DNA from 3 places in the Serratia symbiotica genome. Region 2 is predicted to be linked to each of the others. Evidence: predicted binding sites of a transcription regulator. Region 2 holds the regulator's gene; each other region holds the start of a gene.
What was found. Region 2 encodes Fur, which represses iron uptake genes when iron is present. Its sites were predicted from a motif close to ATAATAATGAGAACNACTATCAA; they were not measured.
Positions count from the first base shown of each region.

Region 1 (6,861 bases), 260 kb from region 2:
TGGACGGCATGGGTGACAAAATCATCGAACAGTTGGTGGAAAAAGAGTATGTAAAAAATCCGGCTGACCTGTTCCGCCTGTCCGCCAACATGCTATCTGGGCTGGATCGTATGGGGCCGAAATCGGCGCAGAACCTGGTCAACGCGTTGGAGAAATCCAGGCAGACCACCTTCGCTCGCTTCCTGTATGCCTTAGGCATCCGTGAGGTCGGTGAAGCGACCGCCGCTAATCTGGCGGCACATTTCGGCTCATTGGAGAAACTGTACGCTGCCGATATCGCAGCGTTGAAAGAGGTGCCGGATGTTGGTGAGGTGGTAGCGCAGCACACGCGTCATTTCCTCGATGAAGCACTCAATCAAAAGGTTATCGCTGAGCTGGTTAGCGTCGAGATAGGCATCAACTGGCCGGTGCCAGTCGTGGTGGCAACGGAAGAGATCGACAGCCCATTCGCTGGCAAAACTGTGGTGCTGACAGGCTCGCTCAGTCAACTGTCACGTGATGATGCTAAAGACCGCCTGAAGGTATTGGGTGCCAAGATCAGTGGCAGCGTGTCGAAAAAAACCGATCTGGTGATCGCAGGTGAGGCGGCTGGTTCCAAACTGGTGAAGGCGCAGGAGTTGGGCATCGAGGTGATCGACGAAGCGGAATTGCTCCGCCTGATAGAAATTGTTCACAGCGAGATGTCATCCGCCAATTCCCCGCAGTAGCACACCCAGAGTTGCGGTAAAGCCCTGCTGCTTCACAGTCAACTGGGGGCTGACTGAGGCTTTGTTGCAGTAGGTTGCTGAAGGCTGCCCGTTGGGCGGACATTTTCGCCACCGGCACAGTAGATAGATACTCTGCTGTTCATCGCCTGGCTTTTCAAGCACCTGCTGTAGCTGACCACGCAATATCCAACCCTATGGCAGAAAGGAGCTACCCAGTGCCGCTTGGCAGTAAAGTCGTCGTAGCGTAGCACCTGAAGATTTGCGCACAGCGATGGAGATGCAAGGGGCGGTGGAAGTGACCATTCCTGTCAGTTGTACGGACAGCGACTCACTGATGGCACAGATGATTTAAATCCACCGGGGTGTCGCTAGTGTGGCCCCCGTTTAAACGGCTGTGCTATCGCAATCAACCGTGGATATACGGTTGATTATTGCGCAGAACCGCAGTGAAAGCGGCCACGCGGGATCACCAGTGGGCTATGGGACAGGGGATCGTCGATGATCATGCAGGGCATGCCGAAAACCTGCTCTACTAGCTCGGCGGTGATGATCTCGGCCGGTTTCCCCTGCGCGACGATCTGCCCATCGCGCATGGCGATGATATGGTCGGCATAACGGCAGGCGTGGTTTAGATCGTGCAGCACAGCGATCATGGTTTGACCGCGCTCCTGATTCAGTTGGCGTAACAGATCCAACAGATCAATCTGGTGGGCGATGTCCAGATAGGTGGTCGGCTCATCCAGCAATAGCAGCGGGGTTTGCTGTGCCAGCACCATCGCCACCCACACCCGCTGTCGCTGACCGCCGGAAAGCTCGTCGACGCTACAGCTGGCCAGTTGGTTGACGTTGGTGGCCACCATCGCTTCCTCGACTGCTTGCTGGTCGGCACGAGTCCATTGTTTCAACAGGCTTTGGTGTGGGTAACGCCCACGGGAAACCAACGCCGCCACGGTAATACTGTCCGGCGCAATTGAGGTTTGCGGCAGTAGGCCCAGTTCACGTGCCAGCGCCTTGGTGGCAAAACGGCTGATGCTTTTGCCATCAAGGAATACCTCGCCAGCGCTGGGTTTCAGCAGGCGACACAGTGCGCGCAGTAGCGTGGATTTGCCGCAGGCATTCGGCCCGACAATCACCGTGAAGGCACCATCAAGGATCGCCACGCTCAGGTCATCGGCGATGATTTTATGGTCGTAGCCTAGTGTCAGATGCGAGGCGTGCAGGCGGTGGTTCATAGTATTTTTACTCTTCATTATTATCTGTGAGATTCACGGATTAACAGCCAGATCAAATACAGGCCGCCGATGCTGACAGTCACTACGCCAACCGGCAACTGGATTGGCGCGAAAAGCGGCTGGGAAATGGTGTCAACGCCCAGTAGCAACGCTGCCCCTACCAGCGCCGACGAGGTCAAAGTGACTGAAGACTGGCCAGTCAGGCGGCGCGCGATCTGTGGGGCAGCCAGGGCGATAAACGAAATTGGCCCGGCGGTGGCGGCAGCAGTCAGGGTCACGCCGAATAGCATCAGCCACATTCGGCTGCTTTCTGCATTTACCCCCAGCGCCTGCGCCGCATCGTCGCCCATCTCTAGCAGTTGTAGACGTTTGCTCATCAGCAGTGCGGCGCTGGCCGCCAGGCCGATAAATACGATTGCTGGCTGCGATTTTTGCCAGGTCAAGCCATTGAGAGAACCGGCCTGCCATATGGCGGCATCCATGGCACGTTCCACAGAAGCGGTGATGATCAGCCAGGTGTTGGTAGAGACCAGCACCGCGCTGATAGCGATACCGACAATAATCAGCCGGAAACCGACAATGCCTTGTCGCCAGGCAAGCAGATAGATCACCACAGCGGAAAGGAGACCGCCAGCCAGCGCGCCAATTGCGATGTGGTAATAACCGCCGCTGAACAGAATAATAGTGATCAGCGCACCGGTGTAAGCACCCATGTTGAAACCGATCACATCCGGGCTACCGAGTGGATTACGGGTAATCGATTGGAAGATGGCACCGCTCATGCCGAGCGCGCCGCCTAGTAGCAGTGCCATAGTGATGCGCGGTAAGCGCCATTGCGTGACTACGATCATCAGGCTCTCCGGTGCCTGGCCGCTGAGTGCGGAAAATAGCTGTTCCAACGAAAGATGCAGCGTGCCGTAGCACAGTGCCGCTATGGCTAACAGCAGGCAGAGTACCAGCAGCGACACATTAATCACCAGCACGCGCAGCGGCAAGCGCCAATTCAGGAGGCCGTCCGGGTGACCAATAAGCAGGATGCGTTGTCGTGACATCACAACCCCCCTAGCGTTTTCTTACGGCGTACCAGCCAGATCAACACCGGCGCGCCGATAAAGGCGGTGACGATCGAAACCCGCAGCTCGCCAGGCACCAACAGACGGCCGATGATATCGGCACACAGCAGCAAAACCGGTGCCATCAGCATGGAATAGGGCAATATCCAACGCTGATCGGGGCCGACCCACCAGCGGGCAATATGCGGCACCATCAGACCGACAAAACCGATCGGGCCAACGGTGGCGGTCGCCGCACCGCACAGCAGCGTGATGGCGATAACGGCGATAGTTTGGGTTAGCACCATCGGTGTGCCGAGCGCGATGGCGAGATCTTCCCCCATACTGATAGTGTTTAGCGGACGAACGATAGCCAGCGTCAGCAAGACACCGAGCAAAATGGCGGGTGCGGTGACAGACAGGCTAGCCAAAGTGCGAATATCCAGCGTGCCAGCCTGCCAGAAACGCAGTTGGTCAAAGGTTTGCGGATCGAGCAGCGAGAGGCCGGTGGTGATGCCGGTTAGCACCGCGCCTATCGCTACACCGGCTAACGTCAGCCGTACTGGGTTGATGCGCCCACCTGCCAGCGTGCCGATCAGGTATGCCAATAAAGTGGTGATAGCCGCGCCGATAAAGGCCCAGCTCATATAACTCTCGATTGATGTGGCACCAAAAAACATAATGCTCAGCACCACGGCGAAGCTGGCACCGGCGTTGATGCCGAGTACGCCGGGATCGGCCAGTGGGTTGCGTGTCAACGCCTGGATCAGGGCACCGGTACCGCCCAACGCTATGCCGACCAGGATGCCGACCAGCGTGCGCGGCAAACGCGCGTTGAGGATAATGGTGCTGTCAGCGTTGGTAAGCTGGCCCAGCAGGCTGAACCAAACGTCATTAAATGGAATAGGTTTGGAACCTATCATCAGGCTGGCCATAACGCACAGTGATAGCAGCATCAGGCAGACGCCAAGACCAGAAACGCGTTTCAGGCTACGGGGGCAAGCTGTGCGCGTGGCAGGTGGAGTGGATAACATCACACCGGTAACTCCTTTATAATTTTTATTCTCAGTATTATTTATTTGCGTCCATGAAAGTGGGTACAGGTTAGCATGAGATCACTGAGGAATGCATCTATCGGATATGCGCGATGAGGCATTTAAATTGCCTATTAATATTTATATTTCAACAAATTAAATATCATCATTGCACCCTATACTTCATCTGGCGATGAAATGAGAAACGGCAGGCACCCGACCTGCCAGCGCCAAAATCAGGATTTTTTGAATTGTTGTTCGAGGCTATTCAGCATATTAGTGGCGCTGTAGTAATCAAGGCGAAAGGTATCATTGCCAACGGCGTAAACATGGTGTTGTTTTACCGGTTCCAAATGTTGCAAGAAAGGGTTAGCCAACAGTTCTTTGACCTTACGATCATCGGCTGAGAATAGCATCAGCGTTTTGCCGTTCAGGCCCTCGGCCATTTTCTCTCCTGAAAGCTGAATGATGTCCTGGCGTTTTCCCATGCTGGCGTTGCCCTTGGCGCTTTCCGGCGGGATGGCCAGTTGGAAACCCAGTTGGGTCAGCAATCGCCCTTGGGCGGAATCCGGCGTCCATAGCATGGCTTCACGCCCATTGTCGACATAAACTAGCGCGGAAGTGGGCTGTGGCGGTAAGGTGATGGCCTGTTTCATTTGGTTCACCCGTAGTTCAAAGCGGGCTTTGGCCTGCTGTGCTCCTTGCTCATGGCCAGTGATATCACCCAACTCGCTAGCCAGTTGCTGCCAGCTCTTATCGCCATAATTGAGTACCAGTGTTGGCGCTAGGGTTGATAGCTGGTCGTACAACTTCAGCGCAGAGTCTCCACCGGTGGATGCGATAATAATTAAGTCAGGATTGGCGGCGGCAATGGCTTCGGCGTTGGCTTCTAGCTGGTACAACGGCTTGACATTGCGCTGGGTTGCCACTTTGCTCCATTGGGTAAAGAAACCGCGAGCGTCAGAGAGCGAAGAGTTGGCGCTGGTAGCACCGCTGGCGACCACGGGGGCATCAATGGCCAGCAGGGTGCCGGTAAGGGTAACGCTAGTGGAGACGATACGCTGTGGCGGTTTTTCCAGAGTAAAAGGGCCTATGACGCTGTTAATCGTACGCGGCCAGCCATGGTGTTCAGTACTGAAAGGCACGTGCTGATTAGCCGTTTTATCGTCCAGGTCACAACCACTGAGCAGTAGGCATGCGCCGATAAATGAAATGAGCAGAGGGCGTAAGGATAGTGTCATAGCAAGCTCTTTCTTTTTCCTTAAATAAAGGCGTATCAATCTGGCTAGCAGATTGGCTTGGTGAAATAACTGCGCTAATTTACCACGCAAAATATTAAAATGATAACCATTCGTATCCCTTGTGGCGAACACATAGCAAGGATGCGCATAAGGTTGACCGAGAAAGGTGTTTCAAGCTGAAAATGCAAAAAAGCGCCTCAAAGAAGGCGCTTTTTTTGAATTGGTGGGTCGTGCAGGATTCGAACCTGCGACCAATTGATTAAAAGTCAACTGCTCTACCAACTGAGCTAACGACCCGCAGAAATGGTGGGTGATGACGGGTTCGAACCGCCGACCCCCTCCGTGTAAAGGAGATGCTCTACCAACTGAGCTAATCACCCACTTCAGGGCTTCCTGGTTACTGCAAAATGACAAACACGTGGTGGGTGATGACGGGCTCGAACCGCCGACCCCCTCCGTGTAAAGAAGGTGCTCTACCAACTGAGCTAATCACCCTGATGTTCTCATTTCTTACTGTTCGACAAGATGGTGGGCGATGACGGGTTCGAACCGCCGACCCCCTCCGTGTAAAGGAGATGCTCTACCAACTGAGCTAATCGCCCCAACTTGTTGGAGTCGCATTATAGGGATAGTTCAAAGTGAGTCAATGGTTTTTAAAATGATTTCAATCGTTCGGCGTAAAATTACGCAGGGTGCGATCATTATCGCCAGCAATGCCAAATTTTGCCTCATCGTCATGCGAAACCAGCCGCAGAGAGCGCGGAATTAGCCAGCGAAATATCGTGTCAACGTTGAGGAATCAGCCTGTGGTGATACAATGTCGCCCACTTTTTTAAATTCCGAGCAACCGTTGGCAACCTGCCGACACGCGTTGCGTAATAAGGCAGTGAACCCAATGAAAATCAAAACCCGTTTTGCGCCGAGTCCTACCGGCTATCTGCACGTCGGTGGTGCCCGCACTGCACTTTATTCCTGGTTGTTTAGCCGCCATGCGGGCGGAGAGTTCGTTCTGCGTATCGAAGATACTGACTTGGAACGTTCCACTCAGGAAGCGATCGACGCAATTATGGCTGGCATGAACTGGTTGAATTTGGATTGGGATGAAGGCCCCTACTTCCAGACCAAGCGTTTTGACCGCTACAACGCGGTGATCGACGACATGCTGGTGCAGGGCACGGCCTATAGATGTTTTTGCTCCAAAGTACGTCTAGACGCGTTGCGTGAAAAGCAGATGGCAAACGGTGAAAAGCCACGTTATGACGGCCACTGCCGTGATAGCCAGTGCAGCCACACTGATGATGAACCGCATGTGGTGCGCTTTCGCAATCCGCAGGAAGGCTCGGTGATCTTTGACGACAACATCCGTGGCCCAATCGAATTCAGTAATCAGGAACTGGACGATTTGATCATCCGCCGTACCGATGGTGCGCCAACCTATAACTTCTGTGTGGTGGTGGACGACTGGGATATGGAAATCAGCCATGTGATCCGTGGCGAAGACCACATCAACAACACCCCACGCCAGATTAATATCCTGAAAGCGCTGGGTGCGCCGGTGCCGGAATATGCGCACGTCTCGATGATCCTCGGCGACG
Region 1 is NZ_CP050855.1:1,660,653-1,667,513, reverse strand. Features, by position in the region: gene ligA (NAD-dependent DNA ligase LigA) at 1-707, shown strand, start outside; gene SYMBAF_RS08310 (ABC transporter ATP-binding protein) at 1,136-1,939, opposite strand; gene fepG (iron-enterobactin ABC transporter permease) at 1,960-2,991, opposite strand; gene fepD (Fe(3+)-siderophore ABC transporter permease) at 2,991-4,025, opposite strand; gene fepB (Fe2+-enterobactin ABC transporter substrate-binding protein) at 4,262-5,266, opposite strand; tRNA gene SYMBAF_RS08290 (tRNA-Lys) at 5,488-5,563, opposite strand; tRNA gene SYMBAF_RS08285 (tRNA-Val) at 5,571-5,646, opposite strand; tRNA gene SYMBAF_RS08280 (tRNA-Val) at 5,686-5,761, opposite strand; tRNA gene SYMBAF_RS08275 (tRNA-Val) at 5,793-5,868, opposite strand; gene gltX (glutamate--tRNA ligase) at 6,162-6,861, shown strand, end outside.
Region 1: a site for Fur is predicted at 4,044-4,066, ahead of fepD (Fe(3+)-siderophore ABC transporter permease). Genes of this name have one in related genera too.

Region 2 (6,861 bases):
GTGCGCCAAAGCGCTTGACCAGATCATCGTAATGCTGCTGAGGATTTTCGCCGGTCACCGCCGTGATTTCTGCCGCCAGCAGGCACATGATAATACCGTCTTTGTCAGTCGACCATGGCATGCCGTCAAAGCGCAAGAACGAGGCACCGGCACTCTCTTCGCCGCCAAATCCCAGGCTACCGTCGAACAAACCATCAACGAACCATTTGAAGCCGACCGGCACTTCCATCAGTTTCCGGCCCAGATCGGCGACTACGCGGTCAATCATCGCACTGGAAACCAACGTTTTGCCTACCGCCACATCAGCGCCCCATTGCGGACGATGCTGGAATAAATAGTTGATGGCCACCGCCAGATAATGGTTAGGGTTCATCAAACCTTGTAGCGTCACTATGCCGTGGCGGTCGTAATCTGGATCGTTGGCGAACGCCAGATCGAATTTGCCGCGCAGTGCCAGCAGACCGGCCATCGCTGACTCGGACGAGCAGTCCATGCGGATGATGCCATCATGATCCAGATGCATAAAACGGAAAGTCTGATCGATAGAGTCATTCACCAACGTCAGATCCAGCTTGTAATGCTCGGCCATGCGCTGCCAGTAGGCAATGCCTGAACCGCCGAGTGGCTCCACCCCCAACTTTAGGCCGGCCCGCTGAATGGCCGCCATGTCAACCACATCCACCAGCCCTGTAATGTATGGCTGCACCAGATCTTTAGTATGCAGATGACCGCTGTGCCAAGCCTTATCCAACGACTGACGCTGCACGCCCTTCAAGCGCTGCGCCAACAATTCATTGGCGCGTTTTTCGATCATCGCGGTCAGGTGGGTGTCGGCTGGGCCGCCATTCGGCGGGTTGTACTTGATGCCGCCGTCTTCCGGTGGGTTATGGGAGGGCGTGATGACGATACCATCCGCCTGCGCCCCACCCTGACGGTTATGGCATAGGATAGCGTGCGATACTGACGGCGTAGGCGTAAAACCGTTATTTTCCTGCACGATCACATCAATACCGTTGGCAGTGAGTACTTCCAGCACCGAAATAAAGGCCGGTTCTGACAGCGCATGGGTATCCTTACCTACGTAGCAAGGGCCAGTCACCCCCTGCTGATGGCGGACTTCAGCGATCGCCTGAGCAATGGCGAGGATGTGCGCTTCGTTAAAGCTGTGGCGCATTGCACTACCCCGGTGGCCGGATGTACCGAATTTCACCGCATGGGCAACGTTGCCTGCCTCTGGCAGCAGCACGTAGTACTGCGATATCAACTGAGCTACGTTGATCAAATCGTTTTGCTGGGCGGGTTGCCCAGCACGTGGATTATTTGCCATCGACATCTCCTTCTTATCACTGTTGGCTAGTGTCAGATGGTCCCGCAAACCTTCTCCGTCAGTTCCGCCGGGAACTGCATCGCGCGCATAATGTGTTCGATCATACTACGCTTGCGACCAGTATTGGTATTGGTGATCACCCAATAAGGGGTGCCTGGAACGTGTTTCGGCTTAGTATGCCTACCGTTAGCCAGCAGGGTATGCTGCTCGCTGGCGAAATAAATACGGGTACGGCCATGCAACGCATCGGTGGCGGCGGCAAAACCGGCGGCATCAAGGGTATAAAGCGTGGAGAGCACCAGCATAAAACGCTCAATGGCCTTGCTCTGTTTGGCATATTCATCCAACAGTAGCAGTTCACGCATGGCACGCACGCGGTCAGACGCAAGTGGCGCAGGCAGCGCTTTTTCTCGCGGGCTGACAGTCGCCACCGGTTGCATTGCGGTAAATTTCAGCATGCGGCGTAAAATATCGGACGCGCTTTCACCAATATGTTGCGTGTGGCTGGCAATATAGCGGTAAAGTTCTTCATCAACTTCGATAGTTTTCATCTTTATCCAGTACTGTTTTTCTACTTAGAACCTAAAGCCAAACCTTACGTTCAAGCTATGGGATTATACGGTTAAAATCGCGGGGGCGAGCACCACTGCAGGCCGCAGAACGGAGAATGCAGACTAATATCTATAATGGATTCTGCCAAGCTTGCGCCGTTAAAATCCGCGTTATTCATCATGCGATTCGATCATGATACCCTAATCTAAATATCTCTTAGTAAGAACTTCTCGATGAAATTACATTATCAACTGCTGGTCGCCGAGTCAGATGCCCTGCCGGTGGTGCTGATCCACGGCCTGTTCGGCAATCTGGACAACCTGGGCGTGCTAGCGCGCGAGTTGAATCAGCACTGCAAGGTCATTAAGGTCGACCTGCGCAACCACGGGCTATCACCGCGTTCTGAAGAGATGACCTATCCGGCCATGGCGCAGGATCTGCTAACACTGCTCGACGATCTGCAATTGGAGCAAGTTATTGTCATCGGTCATTCAATGGGCGGCAAAGCAGCCATGGCGCTAACCGCCATTGCACCCCATCGCGTCGATAAGCTGGTTGTCATCGATGTGGCACCCGTGCATTACCGCACCCGCCGTCACGACGAAATTTTTGCCGCACTGGAAGCCGTCAACGCCGCTGGCATCACCCAGCGCCAACAGGCCGCCCAACTGATGCGTCATTCTCTGCGCGAGGATGGTGTGATCCAGTTCCTACTGAAATCCTTCCATAACGGTGAATGGCGCTTTAACCTGCCGGTGCTGATCGCCCAGTACAAAAATATCATCGGTTGGCAAGAAGTGCCTGCATGGCCGCATCCGGCGCTGTTCATCTGTGGAGGCCTATCACCCTATGTACAAGACAGCGACCGCGAAGACATTGTGCGCCAGTTCCCGCAGGCTCGTGCACATGTGGTGGCAGGCACCGGGCACTGGGTGCATGCCGAAAAACCGGAAATAGTGCTGCGTGTCCTGCACCGTTTTCTCGACGAGGCTTGACAGTTCCCCCTACTAACGGTGGAAAACGTACTAAAGATAACCACTTGGCACCTTTATGGCTTAGTTAGGCATTGTCGTTGCTCTACCTGCTGGGGTAATATACCTCGTTATGATTTTACCGCCATTTACAGCGTGTTCGTTAACGTCAATCTGGGGGTAAATTTGAGTAAGGGTTTAATTGGCCCGAAGTGTGTTAACCGAACCGTCTAGAAGCATGTATACCTTAAATCATTCAAGTTGCAGGAAGGCAACAACGCAGCGCTCCCGCAGGGGCTTACAGCAGTAAGTAACTGGGGTGAGCGAGGAAAGCTAACGCACATGCAACTTGAAGTGTGACGGGTATAAGCGCTTTTTGATGCATACTCCCTTGCAGTACACCGCTACCTATGGCAAAAGAACAAACGGATCGCACGACGCTGGATCTATTCGCAGATGAACGCCGTCCGGGACGCCCGAAAACCAACCCACTATCTCGAGATGAACAGCTTAGAATCAATAAGCGCAATCAGCTACAGCGCGATAAAGTGCGTGGGTTGCGCCGCGTGGAGCTGAAAATCAACGCAAATGCGGTAGACGCTCTGAACAAACTGGCGGAACAGCGCAATATTAGCCGCAGCGAGCTTATCGAGCACATGCTGCTGGCGCAACTGGCAGAGCAGTGACCAGAACATTGATCGCTTTAGCCACACAGGCGTCGCAGCGTTCAGAATAAGATGTTTACCGGTAAGAACGCGCGCCGCTAGGGTGCTCCAAACTCTTGCCGGGTACTATTTCAACCGATGTTAGCGGAGTTATCCCTAACATCGTGTAATGCAATCTATTGAAATAAAAGGTTATACGCGATATGGCTACGGTAGGCATTTTCTTTGGCAGCGACACTGGCAATACCGAAAACATTGCCAAAATGATTCAGAAAATTCTCCAGACACAGTTTGGCGATGGGGTATCTGAAGTTCACGATATCGCAAAAAGCAGCAAAGAAGATCTTGAAGGTTTCGATATCCTACTGCTGGGCATACCAACCTGGTACTACGGTGAAGCACAGTGCGACTGGGATGACTTTTTTCCAATGCTGGAAGACGTGGACTTCAGCGGCAAGCTGGTTGCGTTGTTTGGTTGCGGCGACCAAGAAGACTACGCGGAATACTTCTGTGACGCGATGGGCACCCTCCGCGACATTATCGAGCCGCTCGGTGCCGCCATCGTTGGTCACTGGCCAACCAAGGGCTATCACTTCGAGGCATCCAAAGGCTTGGCAGACGATGACAACTTCATCGGGCTGGCGATCGACGAAGACCGCCAGCCCGAGCTAACCGACGAGCGCGTTTCAGCCTGGGTTACGCAGATCGTCGAAGAACTGAGCCTGGGTGATATCGTCGGCTGAGCGCCATTGTTGTTGACCAACAGTTGAACGTAGGCCCAGCCAAGTGCATAGTATTATCAGCAGTACAGATTGCTGTAATTAGAAGCGACACATTTGTAGCTTCCCACATTGTCACGGTAAACTGCGTCATCGGTTTATCTTAGCCATCAAAGCGTTGCGGTGATATAGTAAAGGAATTTAATCATATCACTACTAACAATGTGCGGTTTCCATTTAGAACAACCAGTTCTATAATGAGACGCAATTAACTCTTTATGCTAACCAATGACACAGGTGAAAACGCCTTACGTTGATTAGTATAGCAACAGGACTGAATCCGCATGACTGACAACAACATCGCATTAAAGAAGGCTGGTTTAAAAGTCACGCTTCCGCGACTCAAAATCCTGGAAGTACTGCAAAATCCGGAATGCCATCACGTCAGTGCGGAAGATTTGTACAAAAAACTGATAGATATGAGTGAAGAAATTGGGCTGGCGACGGTTTACCGCGTGCTGAACCAGTTTGATGATGCGGGCATTGTGACGCGTCACAATTTCGAAGGCGGCAAGTCAGTGTTCGAGCTGACTCAACAGTACCATCATGATCACCTAATCTGTCTGGACTGCGGCAAAGTGATCGAATTTAGTGATGAATCCATCGATACGCGTCAGCGGGATATCGCCAAGCGACACGGTATCAAACTCACCAACCACAGTCTGTACTTGTACGGCCACTGTGAAACTGGTGATTGCCGCGAAGACGATACGCTGCACGACAAGAAATAATCCCACTAGCGGGATTATTGATTAGCAGACTAAACCCGGCACTGACGCGGCTGGCCCCGCCCTTGTCCCTTGTCAGGTCACTGAAGAAAGTACCGCACACTAAGCGTACATTGTTGCAGCCATTTTGGACACGGACAGCGCACAACAACCGCAGCGCGCAGGGAGTCCATGAGGAGGGTGAGCACTGCCCAGGGCCAAAATGGCAAATAAGTAGCCTAATGGATAGGTTCTTACTTAAGAACAGTCTGATACTGTGTTGATCACCAACTATTTTCTCCCGATTTCAGCAGGCTATTAAATACGCGAATAACCACCCGTATCGAATAAATCCTCTTTGCTGGTCGGGTAAAGGATTAGGTAACCGGCTACCTCCGTCTCCGTGGAACCTGCCTTACACTTTTTCAGCACGACTGTAACGCTTGTTGTCCGGGCTTACCGCACGAACCCATACTTCACCTGTTACCACCGGCTTGGCCTGCACATCGTAACGCCGCCATTGCTTGCCGCCATCGCTAGAATATTCAATGCCCAACCCCGGCAAAGAGATATTGGCTTCCAGCTTGCCGCCGATGACGCGAGCACCCGGTACCGGCAGGCGATAGCTGATGCCCCCCTTGTCCAGCTTGGCCAACTCACGCTGGCCGATCAGGTTGGCGAAGCGCAGCCAGTCCTGCTCCAAGGCGTTGTCATCAACAAAGTGCGTTTCCCCACCCTGGTACACACGACCAGCCTGGTAATCCTGCTCCCAGGAAGCACGATGCCAGGCACGTTCGGCCACTGATAGCGAACGCGGGAAGATCATGTATTCCATCTGGGGATCGGTGCGTTGGGTTTCGCTCCACATCTGGGCGGAAATGCCATAGGCACCCGGCCAGGGTTTGCCGCTTTTGGCACTAAAGCGGTGGCCATCACGATCCACCGAGGTTTCAGCATTCTGCGGCAGGTTATCCGGCGCGAAGCTGAACATCTTGCGCTCGTCGCTGAAGCGGGTACCCCAGTAATAACCGCGTTCGTCTGGATTCACTTCGTACGGGAAGTCCATATAGACGTAATCCGGGTTAGAAAGGATCAGCTCGTATCCCTTGTTCGCCCAATCGTTGGCGCTGTCGAAGCCGCCCCAGTACAGGGTATCCCAGAAATTCACGCCCACGCGCGACGTGGCGAATACCTTGGCGTCCTGCGCATCTTTCAATCCGTCCTGCCAAGCCTGCATTCTGTCAATGCCGTGTGCCTTCACCTGTTGGCTGACTTCTTGCGCGAAGTAGCTCGGCAGGTGCTCCATATCGGCCACCTTGCCGTTGCTTATCATCGCTTGGCACACCTGGGATTTTGCCCAAGGCTTATCTTCTTTACTCTGATCGATAACGCCTTTGCCCGGCTCAGGTTTCACGCGATCGGTATAGCCAGCTCCTAAACGAATGTTTTTCGCTTCATCACCACCAAAGTGCCAAGTACGCAGCGGCTGACCGGCTTCTTTGTGCATTTGGGCGATTTCGCCGATCACTTTGTCGACAAAACGTTTGGATGAATCCAGGCACGGGTTCAGATAACTTTGTCGGTTAAAGTACTGCACCGACGTGGTGTCAGAAGTATCGGTCGGATCCACCAGGCGGAACTCATTGGCCTCCTGCTCTTTGCCAGCCGCATGCAGTTTCTTGTAGCGAGCTTCCATGGAAACCACCGCAGCACGGGCGTGCGCCGGCATGTCTATTTCCGGGATCACTTCAATCTGGCGCGCCTGAGCATATTTGACGATATCAATATAGTCCTGACGGGAGAAGAAACCGCCGTAAACCTCAGGCCCTTGACCATACTGCGGCAACAGACAACGGGTTT
Region 2 is NZ_CP050855.1:1,916,403-1,923,263, forward strand. Features, by position in the region: gene pgm (phosphoglucomutase (alpha-D-glucose-1,6-bisphosphate-dependent)) at 1-1,327, opposite strand, end outside; gene seqA (replication initiation negative regulator SeqA) at 1,360-1,878, opposite strand; gene ybfF (esterase) at 2,113-2,874, shown strand; gene ybfE (LexA regulated protein) at 3,261-3,536, shown strand; gene fldA (flavodoxin FldA) at 3,719-4,258, shown strand; gene fur (ferric iron uptake transcriptional regulator) at 4,579-5,025, shown strand; gene SYMBAF_RS09595 (beta-N-acetylhexosaminidase) at 5,417-6,861, opposite strand, start outside.

Region 3 (6,861 bases), 1.1 Mb from region 2:
GAACGTCATCCAGCCACGGCTTGATTCACGGGCGATGGCACCCATTACCGACGCGCAAGGGACATACAGCAGCACGAAAATCAAGTAGCTGTAGGCGGAGATGTTCGAACCGAACTTGCTGCTCATCACCCCCATCGAACTGACCTCCATCTCCCCTTCGCCCTTGTTGGCTTCGATAGGATTGGACAGTACGCTTAGGCTGAAGGTGTTTTTCAGCCCTTGCCAGGTTTTCCGCAGCGCGCCGTCCAGCTCATCCAGCAGATTGAAGCTGGCGGCGTCGAATTCCTGGTTGCTGATACGTTCGGCGGTATAAAGGGTGTTCAGCGTGCCGACCACCACTTCTTTCGCCATGGCACCGGCCACCAAGCCAACGGTGGCCTGCCAGTTATCGTTGTGCACGCCCATCGGCTGTAGCAGCGGCGTCATCATTTTTGACACCGACGCCAGCGCGGAATCGTTGATGTTGTCGACCGGTTTGCCTCTGAACGTGAAGCTGTTTAGGCCACCGATAAAGATGCTGGCTATCACGATCACTTTGCCAGCGCGTAGCACGAAGTCTTTCAACCGTTGCCAGGTCTGCAGCAGCAGGCTTTTCAGGTGCGGTACGTGGTAGACCGGCAACTCCATGACGAATGGTGAGGCTTCGCCGCGCATGAGGGTGTATTTCAGCACCAGGCCGGTGAGGATCGCGACCACGATGCCGAGCATATATAGCGAAAACACCACCCCCGTGCCGTCCTGGCCGAAGAAGGCGGCGGCGAACACCGCGAAGATCGCCAGGCGGGCACCGCAGGACATGAAAGGTGCCATCATGATGGTGATCAGTCGTTCACGCTGGGTGTCCAGCGTTCGGGCACCCATGATCGAAGGCACGTTGCAGCCGAAGCCGACGATCAGGGGTACAAAAGATTTGCCCGGCAGCCCAAGCGCCTGCATCAGACGATCCATGACGAACGCCGCACGAGCCATGTAACCGGAGTCTTCAAGGAAAGAGAGGAACAGATACATCATACCGATCTGCGGCACTAGCGGTAGCACGGTATGGATGCCGCCGCCGACCCCTTGTGCCAGGAAGAGGGTTAGCCATTCAGGGAAGTGTAAGGTATAACCGAGCCACTGAATGCCCTGAATGAAGATGGCCTCCGACCCGATATCGAAAATCGGCTGTAGCGCGCCACCGATGTTGATCGCCAGCAGGAACATCAGGTACATCACCAGCAGGAAGATCGGCACCCCCAGCCAGCGGTTGAGGATCACTTTGTCCAGCAGTTCTGTCAGGCGGTTCGGCATCGCCTGCTGCGAGTTGCTGACCTCATCGCATAGGGTGGTGATCGACTGGTAACGGGCATCGGCGATCATCAGCGCCGGATCTTCCTGCTGTTGCAGCGCCAGCTTGGCCGCCGGCAGCAGCGTGGTGGCGGGGCCAGCCAGGCTGTGGCTGTAGATATCACCTTCCAGCATCTGCAACGCCAGCCAGCGGCGTTGCTCCGTCGGCAGGTGCTCCGGCATGGCGTCGCTTAGCGTGGCGACCTCTTTCAGCAACAGCGATGGGTAGCTCACCAGCGCTTTCAACTCGTTGAACTGATGATTGTCGATCATCTGCTTCAGCACGCCGATGCCATCGGCCTTGGTGGAAACCATCGGCACCACCGGGCAGCCCAGTCGCGACGACAGCGCGGCGATATCGATATCGATATGCTGACTTCTGGCGATATCCAGCATGTTCAGCGCGATGATGCACGGGATGCCCAACTCCAACAGTTGCAGCGTCAGGTAGAGATTGCGCTCCAGGTTGGAGGCGTCGATCACGTTGATCAGCAGATCGGCATCGCCACTGAGGATGTAGTGGCAGGCGATCTGTTCGTCGAGCGAGGTTTGCTCCGAGATGGTGGTCAGGGAATAGGTACCTGGCAGGTCGACCAGCTTAACTTCAGACTGTGGCGTAGTGAACTGACCTTCTTTGCGTTCGACGGTGACGCCCGCCCAGTTGCCAACCCGCTGCTTGGCACCGGTCAGTTGATTGAATAGTGTGGTTTTACCGGAGTTCGGATTGCCTACTAAGCCGATGGTGAGTTTTTTCATAATCAAAGATGATACTAGTTAGTGAAAACAACGCCGGCGCAATGGAACGGCGGCAATCGAACCCAATGACGACGGCTCAGGGTTGCTCGTCAAGCAGCAACAGGGCTAGATCTTTTCTGCGCAGCACCAGGTTGACGCGGCGGGTCTTGATTGCTATCGGATCGCCGAGCGGCGCAACGCGCACTATCTCGAATGAGGAGCCGGGCAGCATACCGAGCGATAGCAATTTCTGGCGATAAGCTGGCCCAATTTCGCTGGAGAAGCCGGCGATCTTATAAGTGTGTTTGGGCAGAATAGGCATGTCATTAACCTTCCGGGAGTCGGGGTAGTAGAGCTGATGATTATTGCGCGTTGTCGGCGAACAAGATGCGCCATCGGCGTTACTCACCTATAAATCTGCGCAAGAAATAAAAAAAGCAATAATAGTGAGAATCGTTATTGCTTTCAATGCGCAAGGAAAGGGTATTGGTAACCAATTGTTATTGTGGTAATCGCAACCGCCAGCAACATTGCTTTGATGAAAGCTGTATGACTAATGGCACAGATGAGAATGATGAGCAATCAGTTGCGTAGTTGTGATTGATTTCATAGCCTTGACAATTATGGCGGCAGTTCCGTCGCCTTTTATTTTTACCGCAGGGAATTTAATAATATTTTAATGGTGGAATACGGGCGGTAACCATAGGTGTTTCGCCCATAAAAAACCAAATGAACACGCAGTGTTAATTGAAAAGTTAGAGCCTATTCCAGTAGGCGCATATTGTTGCAGCCAGTTTGGACACGGACAATGCGCAACAACCGCAGCCTGAAGTATGTGAGGAAGGTGAGCGCTGCCCAGGTGCAAAATGGCAAATAAAATAGCTTAATGGGATAGGTTCTTAATATACCCGCCATACTTCAAGTTGCCTGGGCGTGAGCTTTCCTCGCTCAACCCAGTCACTGAATGATGTAAACTCCTGGGGATTAATGCACCTCATCCCTGAGGTTCAGCCTGCGGCCCAGCGCAAGCACGGTTCAAATCGGTTCCCCACCGATTTGTCGCTGCTTTGCCGCCTTCCTGCTAGGCGCATGATTTAGGGTATAAATGGCGAGCGGGAGATATTTGCCGATTGGCATTCTGGATGGCGTGTTGAAAAAAAGTGCGAGATAGTTTATCGGCAAGGGCGCAACTCGCTGCGCCCTAATAGTCCGATTTAACGTTTTTTGCCGAGTGCCGCCGATAGGGCATCGCCCATGGCACTGTTGCCAGCCGGGGTACTGCTGCGTGGTTTGGCCGTTTTCGCCGCTGTGCGGCTGAGGTTATTCTGCGCTGGTGCCGCGGGGTTGCCGCCACGGCGCGCTGAACCTTCACCGGGTTGTTCATCTAAACGCATGCTTAGCGCGATGCGTTTGCGCTGTAAATCGACTTCCATCACTTTTACTTTGACGATATCACCGGCTTTCACCACGGTGTGCGGATCTTCCACAAACTTGTCTGCCAGCGAGGAGATATGTACCAGGCCGTCCTGATGTACGCCGATATCCACAAAGGCACCGAAATTGGTGACGTTGGTGACTGAACCTTCCAGGATCATCCCTGGTCGCAAATCATTGAGGGTTTCAACGCCCTCGGCAAAGGTGGCAGTTTTGAACTCCGGCCGTGGGTCACGGCCCGGTTTCTCCAGCTCTTTCAGAATGTCGGTTATCGTTGGCACGCCAAACTTCTCGTCGGTGAAATCGCTGACTTTCAGGTTGCGTATCGCCGATGCATTGCCCATCAAGTCCTGCAACGTCTGGCGGGTAGCGGCCAGAATGCGCTCCACTATCGGGTAGGTTTCCGGGTGAACGGTGGAGGCGTCCAGTGGGTTGTCGCCATGGTTAATGCGCAGGAAGCCAGCGCATTGTTCGAAGGCTTTCGGCCCCAGGCGGCTGACTTTCAGTAGCTGCTCGCGATTGCTGAAACGGCCATTCTCATCCCGCCAGTTGACGATATTTTGCGCCATCATGCGCGTCAGGCCGGCTACGCGGGTCAGCAGCGGTACTGAGGCAGTATTCAAATCGACGCCAACGGCGTTCACGCAGTCTTCCACTACCGAGTCCAGCTTCCTAGCCAGTTGGTTTTGGCTGACATCGTGTTGGTACTGGCCAACGCCGATGGATTTCGGGTCGATCTTCACCAACTCCGCCAGCGGATCTTGTAGACGGCGGGCGATGGACACCGCGCCGCGCAGCGACACGTCGAGGTGCGGGAATTCCAGCGCTGCCAGCTCGGAGGCAGAATACACTGAGGCACCCGCTTCGCTGACGATCACCTTCTGTGCCTTTACCTTGTTGAACTGCTTTTGCAGGTCGAGATAAAAACGCTCGGTCTCGCGTGAGGCGGTGCCGTTGCCGATGGCCACCAGTTCTACCTTGTGCTTGATGCACAGCGCCGCCACGCTGGCGGCGGCTTTCGCCGCTTGGCCCGTGTGCGGATAAACGGTGTCGGTGGCGATCAGCTTGCCGGTGGTGTCCACCACTGCCACCTTCACCCCGGTGCGCAGGCCAGGGTCGAGGCCCATGGTGGTGCGCATGCCCGCTGGGGCAGCCATCAGCAGATCCTGCATGTTGCGGGCAAAAACGTTGATTGCTTCATCTTCCGCACGCTCACGCAGCGTGCTCATCAGTTCGCTTTCCAAGTGTAGCAGCACCTTGATACGCCAAGTCCCGTTGACTACCGCTTTGCGCCAAGCATCGGCTGGGGCATTGTTCAGGTGTAGGCCGAGGTAGTTAATGATAATCAGCTCCGCCTGACTTTCGCGCGGCGTTTCTTCAAACTGTGGATCGGCATTCAGCGCCAATTGCAGCACGCCAGCGTTGCGGCCACGGAACATCGCCAGCGCACGGTGCGAAGGCACCTGAGCAATAGGTTCGCGGTGGTCAAAATAGTCGCGGAATTTGGCACCTTCTTCCTCCTTGCCTTCCACCACCCTGGAAGCCAGATGGGCGTTTTTCCACAGATAGCTGCGTACCTTGGAAAGCAGGGTGGCGTCTTCGGCAAAACGCTCCATCAGGATGTAGCGTGCGCCATCAAGGGCGGCTTTTACGTCCACCACACCTTTGTCGGCGTTGACGTAGCGCTCGGCTAACTGTTCCGGCTGCTGTTGCGGCTGTTGCCACAAGCTATCTGCCAACAGTTCCAGACCGGCTTCGATGGCGATCTGCCCACGGGTGCGGCGTTTCGGTTTGTATGGCAGGTAAAGATCTTCAAGTTCGGTTTTGCTCAACGTTGCGTTAATCGCCTGTGCCAACGGTTCGCTCAGCTTGCCCTGTTCTTCAATCGATTTAAGGATGGTCTGACGGCGATCTTCCAACTCGCGTAAATACCCCAAACGGGTTTCCAACTGGCGCAGTTGGGTGTCATCCAAGCCCCCGGTGGCTTCCTTACGATAGCGTGCAATAAAGGGCACAGTATTACCCTCATCCAGCAGACGGATGGCGGAGTCAACTTGCTGTGGCCGGGCCTCAAGCTCTGTTGCAATAATGCGGCTCAGTGGGTGATTCATAAGTCTATTATCTGTGTTAAGAACGGTGAATAAACAGGGAACAGTTATACGGATTGATGGGGGAAAATGCCAGTGGAGCAGGCCACCGGAGTGGGTAAACCGGCGTATTCCGGTGGCCGAGTGGCTGTTAGGAAAAAACGAAACTTTACTTTGGGTATTCGATCTTGTTGATATGCCACCAGGCTTCACCTTGCGGGGTGTTGACGATGGCGGTATCGCCCACTTCTTTCTTCAGCAGGGCGCGAGCCATGGGCGCGTCAATGGATATATAATCCTTGCGACCAAAAATTTCGTCATAACCGACGATACGAAAGCGTTTGACATCACCATTGTCATTCTCCACCTCAACCCAGGCACCGAAGAATACTTTACCTTCCTGTTGGGGAGCATAATCGATGACCTTCAATTGCTCCAGGCACTGGGCCAGATAACGGACGCGACGGTCGATCTCGCGTAGCCGTTTCTTATTGTACTGGTAATCGGCATTCTCACTTCTGTCTCCCAGACTGGCGGCCCAGGCCACTTTTTTAGTCACCTCTGGGCGTTCCTCGCGCCAAAGATAGTCCAGTTCTTGCTTGAGTTTACTGTAGCCTTGGCGGGTTATCAGTTGAGTTTTCATGGTAATTTATCTTTATTGAGTCACTGCCACAGGGTCAGTGAATGTGAAACGATAACCGGACATTTTGTGCTGTTGCATTGTTTTATCAGCCTGCGCAGTCTTTAATAATCGGGAGTATCCTTAGCAATAGCGGCATAATGAGGGTTTTTGCTATTCTTCCATCGTATTACCGGGAAAGGAGAGCGATGAAAAGGAGGCATTATCTTAACAAAAAACAAGGAATTTGAGCGCATAACCCATCAAATTGAAGGTATTACTGCATGGAATTTAAAGACTACTATGCGACGATGGGAGTCGATCCCGCCGCCGACTTGAAAACCATAAAAACCGCCTACCGCCGACTGGCGCGCCAGTACCATCCTGATGTCAGTACTGAGAAGGATGCTGAAAGCAAGTTCAAGGAACTGGCGGAAGCGTATGAGGTGCTGAAGGATGAAGAGCGCCGCGCCGAATACGATCAGTTCAGGCTGCACCGCAACGATCCTCGTTTCTTTGAGCAGACGCACGGCTATGGCGGGCAGAGAGAAACGGGGTATGGCGCGGGTGCACACGATTTTTCCGACTTCTTCGAGAGCATGTTCGGTGGCCATACCGCAAGAGGCCGACGCTCTGCCGCGCACGGTTTCCGTGGGCAGG
Region 3 is NZ_CP050855.1:3,004,706-3,011,566, reverse strand. Features, by position in the region: gene feoB (Fe(2+) transporter permease subunit FeoB) at 1-2,082, opposite strand, end outside; gene feoA (ferrous iron transporter A) at 2,159-2,383, opposite strand; gene SYMBAF_RS14960 (Tex family protein) at 3,276-5,606, opposite strand; gene greB (transcription elongation factor GreB) at 5,752-6,225, opposite strand; gene cbpA (curved DNA-binding protein) at 6,486-6,861, shown strand, end outside.
Region 3: a site for Fur is predicted at 2,502-2,524, ahead of feoA (ferrous iron transporter A). Genes of this name have one in related genera too.